2 regions of the Streptomyces sp. IBSBF 3136 genome follow, and region 2 is predicted to be linked to the other one. Evidence: riboswitches for the same ligand, from Rfam matches in the RefSeq annotation. Region 2 holds a riboswitch; the other holds the start of a gene.
The links. Region 2 has a riboswitch for cyclic di-AMP ahead of V7E45_RS07170 (M23 family metallopeptidase). Riboswitches for the same ligand answer to the same signal wherever they lie in the genome.
Positions count from the first base shown of each region.

Region 1: linked by a shared signal. The riboswitch ahead of V7E45_RS24050 (C40 family peptidase) and the one ahead of V7E45_RS07170 (M23 family metallopeptidase) in region 2 are both predicted to bind cyclic di-AMP.

Region 1 covers NZ_JAJSZC010000120.1:13,479-17,480, reverse strand. Annotated here, with positions in the region: gene efeU (iron uptake transporter permease EfeU) at 1-319, shown strand, start outside; gene efeB (iron uptake transporter deferrochelatase/peroxidase subunit) at 358-1,629, shown strand; cyclic di-AMP (ydaO/yuaA leader) riboswitch at 1,829-1,998, shown strand; gene V7E45_RS24050 (C40 family peptidase) at 2,007-3,197, shown strand; gene V7E45_RS24045 (hypothetical protein) at 3,229-4,002, opposite strand, start outside.
Region 2 covers NZ_JAJSZC010000021.1:5,617-9,618, reverse strand. Annotated here, with positions in the region: gene V7E45_RS07175 (alpha-galactosidase) at 1-1,600, shown strand, start outside; cyclic di-AMP (ydaO/yuaA leader) riboswitch at 1,916-2,073, shown strand; gene V7E45_RS07170 (M23 family metallopeptidase) at 2,078-3,037, shown strand; gene V7E45_RS07165 (SGNH/GDSL hydrolase family protein) at 3,287-4,002, shown strand, end outside.

The DNA.
Region 1 (4,002 bases), on a different contig from region 2:
GTTCGAGCTGACCGGCGACACCGACCAGGGCAGCGGCACCACCCTCGCCACCGCCGACGCCAACCTCGCCGGCACCCGCGAGCTGCTCACCGTCCTGCGGCCACTGCTCACCAGCCGCGCCCCCCGGCTGCTGCCGACGGTCGACGCGGACATCGCCCGGCTGCAGAAGCTCCTGGACGCAGCCCACGACGGCGCCCACTGGACCCCCGTCGACCGGCTCGGCCCGGCCGGCCGGCAGCGCGTCGACGGCGCCACCGGACAGCTGCTGGAAGACCTCGCCCCGATCCCGGATCTCCTGGAGATCCGCAAGTCCGCCTGATGAGCACCGAGCACCCGCGAACGGAAGGAACCCCTTCGATGTCCACTGCCGAGACGCCGGCCTGCCCCGCCGGCCCCGCCCGCCGCTCCTTCGTGCGGACCGCGCTGGGGGCGTCGGCCGCGGGCGCGGCGCTGGCCGGCGGCGGCTTCGCGCTCGGCGAGAGCGGCGGCACCGCCCGGGCCGCCGGCGCGGCCACGGACGGCGCGGCGAAGGTGCCCTTCCACGGCGTCCACCAGGCCGGCATCGTCACCCCGGCCCCGGCCGCCGCGACCTTCGTCTCCCTCGACGTCATCGCCGACGACCGCAAGGGCCTCACCGACCTGCTGCGGACCATCACCGAGCGGGCCCGCTTCCTCACCTCCGGCGGCACCCCCACCGACCTCGGCGTCGGCGCGCCGCCCTCCGACAACGGCATCCTCGGCCCCGAGGTCCCCGCGGACTCCCTGACCGTCACCGTAGGCGTCGGCGCCTCCCTCTTCGACGACCGCTACGGGCTCGCCGGGGCCAGGCCCGCCCGGCTCACCGCGATGCGCACCTTCCCCAACGACGACCTCGACCCGGCCGAGTGCCACGGCGACCTGTCCCTGCAACTGTGCGCCGGCAGCCAGGACACCGTGCTGCACGCCCTGCGTGACATAGCCCGGCACACCCGGGGCGCCATGCAGATCAAGTGGCGCGTCGACGGCTTCCAGAACGCCCCGCGCCCCACCGGCGCCCAGCGCAACCTGCTCGGTTTCAAGGACGGCATCGCCAACCCCGACGTCGGCTCGGCCCGCGAGACGAACCGGCTCATCTGGGTCGGCGACGGCCAGGGCGAGCCGGCCTGGGCCACCGGCGGCAGCTACCAGGTGGTGCGGATCATCCGGATGCTCGTGGAGTTCTGGGACCGGGTGTCGCTGACCGAGCAGGAGAAGATGTTCGGCCGCCGCAAGGACACCGGCGCACCGCTCGACGGCGCCAGGGAGACCGACGTCCCCGACTACGCCAAGGACCCGCACGGCACCGCCATTCCGCTGGACGCGCACATCCGCAAGGCCAACCCGCGCACCGCCGGAACCGACGACTCCCGCATCCTGCGCCGCGGCTACAACTACGACCGGGGCGTGGACAAGGTGGGCAACCTCGACATGGGCCTGGTCTTCTGCTGCTACCAGCAGGACGTCAGGCGCCAGTTCGAGGCCGTGCAGACCCGGCTGATCGACGAACCGCTCGTCGACTACATCTCGCCGACGGGCGGTGGCTACTTCTTCGCCCTGCCCGGGGTGCGGGACGCGAAGGACTGGCTCGGCAGGGGCCTGCTGTCCGCCTGACCGCCCGACGAGGGAATTCGGGACACTTCCCGCCAAGTCCCGCCACATCACGGCAGACGGGCCGCGCGCCACGGCGGAGCTGAGCGAAGGTCACGAAAATGTATCGGGCATATCACCCACCAACCTTCACAGCGGCCCCACGACTTGGCTAGCGTTCCGGCCAGGTCGTGCGACCACCACCGGCGAACGTCGCCGGGCCGCGCGGCCTCCGCCGAGTCCGGCGCGCCCGCGGGCGACCGGAGCCGGGGACCCACCGACCTCGGGGTGAATCGGCCCGGCTCCCTTCGCGGGAGCGGGCCGTAGGGCAACCCTTCCGAACCACCCGCCCGAACCCGACAGCTAACCCGGTAGGCGGAACACGGAAGGAGTCGCCTGCATTGGCGTCGCACCGCAAGTCCCGCCCCACGGGCACCCGGGTGTCCGGCATACGCACCCCCGTCCTCGCCACAGCCGCCCTCACCTCCGTGGCGCTGCTGTCCCAGACCGCCGAGGCCACCCCCTCCGCCGACGGCAGGCCGAGCGTGGAGGAGGTGCAGAAGAAGGTCGACGACCTGTACCGCCAGGCCGAGTCCGCGACCGGGAAGTACGACGCGGCCAAGGAGCGGACCGCCGAGGAACGCAAACGCGTCGACACCCTGCTCGACGACGTGGCCAAGCGCACGGCCACCCTCAACACGGCACGCGAGGAACTGGGTTCGTTCGCCGCGGCCCAGTACCGGACCGGGGCCGTCACCCCCGGCACCGCGACCTTCCTGCTCGCGGACTCCCCGCAGGACTACTTCGACCGGACGCAGCTGATGAACCGGCTGACCTCGCGCCAGAAGGGCATGGTGGACGACTACGTCACCGCGCAGGCCGCCACCCTGAAGACGCGCCGCAAGGCCGTCACGAGCCTCAAGTCGCTCACCCGGTCGCAGAACGACCTGAAGACGGCCAAGTCCACCGTCCAGGAGAAGCTGTCCGCCGCACGCAAGCTGCTGTCCACGCTCACGGCGCAGGAGAAGGAACGCCTCGCGGCGATCGAGCGGCAGAAGCGGCAGGAGGCCGCGCGCAAGGCGGCGGAACTCGCCAGGAAGCAGGCCGCGGCCGCGCAGGCGGCGAAGCAGCAGGGCCCCAGCACGTCCTCGGGCTCGTCGTCGGACTCCGGTTCCGGCACGTCCTCGGGCTCCTCCTCCGGCTCGGGCACCTCCACCTCGGACAGCACGTACGCGGCCAAGGCCGCCAAGGCGCTCGACTTCGCCCGCGCACAGATCGGCAAGCCCTACGTCTGGGGCGCGACCGGGCCCGGCTCGTACGACTGCTCCGGACTCACCTCGGCCGCCTGGAAGGCCGCGGGCGTCACCCTGCCGCGCACCACCTACGACCAGGTCGACGCCGGCACCACGGTGTCCCTGACCGACGCCCAGCCCGGCGACCTCGTCTTCTTCTACGACGACATCAGCCACGTCGGCATCTACATCGGCAACGGCATGATGATCCACGCCCCCAAGCCGGGTGCCTACGTCCGTGAGGAGTCCATCTACTACGGCGGCGCGTCGATCATCCACAGCGTGGTCCGCCCGGCCTGAGGTCCCCTTCGACGCCCGGGGCCGGCCGCCGTCACCCCCGTATCCCCAACTCCTCCCGCCACTTGATCAGCTGGCGGGTCGGATCGCCCGTGTACGACCAGGGGGTCCGGGTGGCGCGCCGGCCCAGCAGGCGCAGTACGTCCGCCGCGACGTCCGGCGTGCCGGCCAGACAGGCCGCGTGCGCCAGCTGGTTGAGGTCGCGCAGCTCGGTGGGGGCCACCTCGCCGTCCGGACGGACCCGCACCCAGCGCTCCCAGGTGCGCCGCACGTCGTTGACGGCACTGTCGTGGTCCCAGTGCCGGCCGACACCGACCGCGCCGCGCATCCCGTGGGCGCCGTCCAGGACGTAGCGGTACTCCTCCACCCGGGCGTACTGCACCAGCACCGGCAGCGGGCAGCCGGGCGGCGCCACCCCGGCCGCGTCCCGGGCGAAGTCGTACATCAGGCCGTGCGTGCCGTGCCAGCGGGCCGAGTAGTAGTGCAGCACCTGGAGGTGGCCCTCCGTGCTGTACGGGTCCCGGCGGTGCAACTCGTCCCACCAGCGGGCCAGTTCGCGACGCCGTACCCCGCTCGGGTACAGCCGGGCGACCGAGATCAGCGACACCCACGGCGTCGGGTCCTCGGGGCAGGCGTCGGTGGCGCGCAGAGAGGCCAGGACCGCGCCGTCGACGCGGTCGCGGTCGATCGGCACCCCCCGTCCGGCCGTGATGGCCAGGTGGAACGCCCGGGCGGTCTCCGTGGCCGCGCGCAGCACCAGCGCGTCCCCGCTGCCGGGTTCGGCGGCCAGCCACGACTCCACCGTCGA
Region 2 (4,002 bases):
CTGGCGGCTGTCCCAGCTGCACGGCCGCTGGGCCGCCGAGTCCCTGCTCACCACCGCCCCCCTCACCTACGGCGAGAAGGTCATCGGCAGCCGCCGCGGCCACACCGGCCACCAGCACCTGCCCTGGGTCGCGCTGGACACCGACGCGACCGAGGAGCGCGGCGAGGTGTACGGCTGCGCGCTCGGCTGGTCCGGCTCCTGGCGGATCGCCGTCGCGCAACTCCCCGACGCGCGCGTGCAGATCACCGGCGGCGCCGGCTGGGACGACTCGGGGCTGCTGCTCCTGGAGCCGGGGGAGTCGTACACCACACCCGTCTTCGCCGGCCTGTGGAGCGACGGCGGCTTCGGCGGTGCCAGCCGCACCTGGCACGCCTACCAGCGGGACCACGTGATCCCGGACGCCGCGCGGGACCGGCCGGTGCTGTTCAACTCCTGGGAGGCGACCGGCTTCGGCATCTCGGAGGACCAGCAGGCCGCCCTCGCCCGGCACGCCGCCGACATCGGCGTCGAACTGTTCGTCGTGGACGACGGCTGGTTCGGCGCCCGCACCGGCGACCGGGCCGGGCTAGGCGACTGGACGCCCAACCCCGACCGCTTCCCGCACGGGCTGAAGCCTTTGGCGGACCAGGTGCACGGCCTCGGCATGCAGTTCGGCATCTGGGTCGAGCCCGAGATGGTCAACGCCGACAGCGACCTCTACCGGGCCCACCCCGACTGGGTGCAGTACCAGGCGGGGCGCAGGCGGACGGAGCTGCGCAACCAACTGGTGCTCAACCTCGCCCGCGAGGACGTCCAGGAGTACCTGTGGGGACAGCTGGACGCCCTGCTGTCCAGCGCCCCGATCGACTACGTGAAGTGGGACTTCAACCGCTGCTTCACCGACGCCGGCTGGCCCGGGGAGCCGTATCCGCAGCGCCTGTGGACCGACCACGTCCGCGCCTTCTACGCGCTGCTGGACCGGTTGCGCGCCGCCCACCCCCGGGTCGCCTTCGAGTCCTGCTCGGGTGGCGGCGGCCGGATCGACCTCGGTGTGCTCAGCCGCACCGACCAGGTGTGGACCTCCGACAACACCGACCCGCTCGACCGGCTCGCCATCCAGCACGGCTTCAGCCAGATCCATCCCGCGCGGGTGATGGCGGCCTGGGTCACCGACAGCCCGAACACCCAGCTCAACGGCCGGGTCAGCTCGCTGCGGTTCCGCTTCGTCAGCGCGATGGCCGGGGTGCTCGGCGTCGGCGGCGACCTCACCGGGTGGACCGGCGAGGAGCTGGCCGAGGCCCGCCGGTGGGTGGAGCTCTACAAGGAGATACGCCCGGTCGTCCAGCGGGGCGAGCTGTACCGGCTGCTGCCCCCGGCGGGCGGGCAGAGCGCCGTCCAGTACGTCCTCGGGGACGAGTCGGTCGTCCTCGCCTGCCTCCAGGCGCAGCACTACGGCGAGCCGGTACCGGCGCTGCGGCTGCGTGGACTCGACCCCACCGCATCGTACGAATGCCGCGAAACGGGCGAAGTGTATCGGGGTGCGGTCCTGTTGCACCACGGCCTGCGCACCGGCCTCAAGGGCGACCTGGACGCCACCGTCCTCCGGCTGCGCCGCGTCTAGCCTGCCTGCCCGCCTGTCCGAATCGCCGTATTCCTCCAACTCGATCCGGATTGGCGGAGGGTGGCGGACGGGGGCGTGAGGAGCGTCATAGCCGTGACCCAGTGTGGCGCGTCATGTGCACGTAATTCCGGTGCGGACGAGGGAATTCGACACGACGCGCCGTCCGGAATTCACACAGAGTGACCGTACTTTCCCGAATTGGATCATCTGGGGGGCTCCTGCCGAGACCAGGTTGCTTGTCCGGCCACGTCCCGCTCGCTTACGTTCGCCACCAATCCGGACGGAACGCCGAATCCTGCCGCCGCCCGGAGTCCCCACACACATGACCCGTGTTCGGCAGGAGCGGGGGACCCCTCAGGTACGACTGCCTGTCCCGGTCTCCGGGGCACAGGCTCGGGGTGCAGCCGCGGTGAGCGGCCGGGCAGCTCCAGCCCGAACCCGACAGCTCACCTCGCAGGCGCCGGAGAGGAACGCGCCATGCCCGCGAAGGGTAAGCACCGACGCCCCAGGAACCGGCGTCTCAGCCGCTCCATCGCCGTCGCCGGAACCGGCGGTGCCGCACTGGCCCTGCCGCTCCTCGGGGCCACCGGAGCGCACGCCGCCACGCCGCAGACCGCTCCCGGCGGGTCGGCCCGGTCCCTGCCCGCCGTGCAGAACGCGGCCGCGGAGAAGGCCGCCGCGCAGACGGGCCAGGGCGCGCGCAGCTACACGGTGAGGACCGGGGACTGCCTGGCGAGGATCGCCGACGAGCAGCACGTCGAGGGCGGCTGGCAGCGGCTCTACCAGGACAACCGGCAGGCCGTCGGCGCGGACCCCGCGCTGATCCACCCGGGCCTGAAGCTGTCCCTCGGCGCGAAGGCGGACACGGCGCACACGGCGCACACCGAGTCCTCCGCGGCTTCGAGGACGTCCTCGCGTCCGCGGCCGGCCCCGTCCGCCCCGGCAGCGCAGCCGGCCCCCTCCGCCCCGGCCGCCCAAGCGGCTCCTGCGGCGCAGGCCGCCCCGGCCGAGCAGGCTGCTCCGGCCGCCGGCTACACCCTCCCGGTCACCGGCGGCACCATCGGCACCGGCTACCACGTGCCCGGCAGCATGTGGTCCAGCGGCCACCACACCGGCGTCGACTTCGTCGTGCCGACCGGCACCCCGGTCAAGGCGGTCGCCGCCGGCACCGTGGTCTCCGCCGGATGGGGCGGCGCCTACGGCAACCAGGTCGTCATCAAGCTCGGCGACGGCTACTACGCTCAGTACGGCCACCTCTCCCAGCTCTCCGTGTCGGCCGGCCAGACCGTGACGGCGGGTCAGCGGCTCGGACTGTCGGGCGCCACCGGCAACGTGACCGGCCCGCACCTGCACTTCGAGATCCGCACCACCCCGAACTACGGGTCGGACGTCGACCCGGTCGGCTACCTCCGCTCGCACGGCGTCCCCGTCGGCTGAGGAGCACCCCACGAACCATCTCCCTGACGCACCGAAGGCCGGCCCCCCGATCCCCGGGACCGGCCTTCGGTGTGTCCCGCACGAGCCCTGCTCGCGGTGTGTCGGGCCGCGGTGTATTCCCGCGTGCCGTCTGTCGGGGAAGTGGCTTATCTCACCGTCCGTCAACCCCGTATTACGGTCGCGTAGGTCACATAAAAAGGTGAATCATGGTCCGACGTGGCAGACGATTCGAAGAATGACAGCAGATCAGTGATCGGGTCGTACGTGGCGCTGGGGGACAGCTTCACCGAGGGCGTCGGCGACCCCGGCCCCGACGGGGCGTTCGTCGGCTGGGCGGACCGGTTCGCGGTCCTGCTCGCCGACCGGCGGCCCGAGGGCGACTTCGCGTACACGAACCTGGCCGTGCGCGGGAAGTTGCTCGACCAGATCGTGGCCGACCAGCTCCCGAAGGCCGTCGAACTGGCCCCGGACCTCGTCTCCTTCTGCGCGGGCGGCAACGACATCATCCGTCCCGGCACCGACCCGGACGAGGTGGCCGAGCGCTTCGAGCGCGCGCTGGCCCGGCTCGCCGGGGCCGCGGGCACGGTGCTGGTGACGACCGGCTTCGACACCCGGGGCGTCCCCGTCCTCAAGCACCTGCGCGGCAAGATCGCGACCTACAACGGGCACGTGCGCGCCATCGCCGACCGGTACGGCTGCCCCGTGCTCGACCTGTGGTCCCTGAAGTCCGTGCAGGACCGCAGGGCCTGGGACGGCGACCGGCTGCACCTGTCGCCCGAGGGGCACACCCGGGTGGCCCTGCGCGCCGGCCAGGCCCTCGGCCTGGAGATCCCGGCCGACCCGGAGCAGCCCTGGCCGCCGCTCCCGCCGCGCGGCACCCTGGAGGTCCGCCGCGACGACGTCCACTGGGCCCGTGAGTACCTCGTCCCGTGGATCGGCCGCCGGCTGCGCGGCGAATCCTCCGG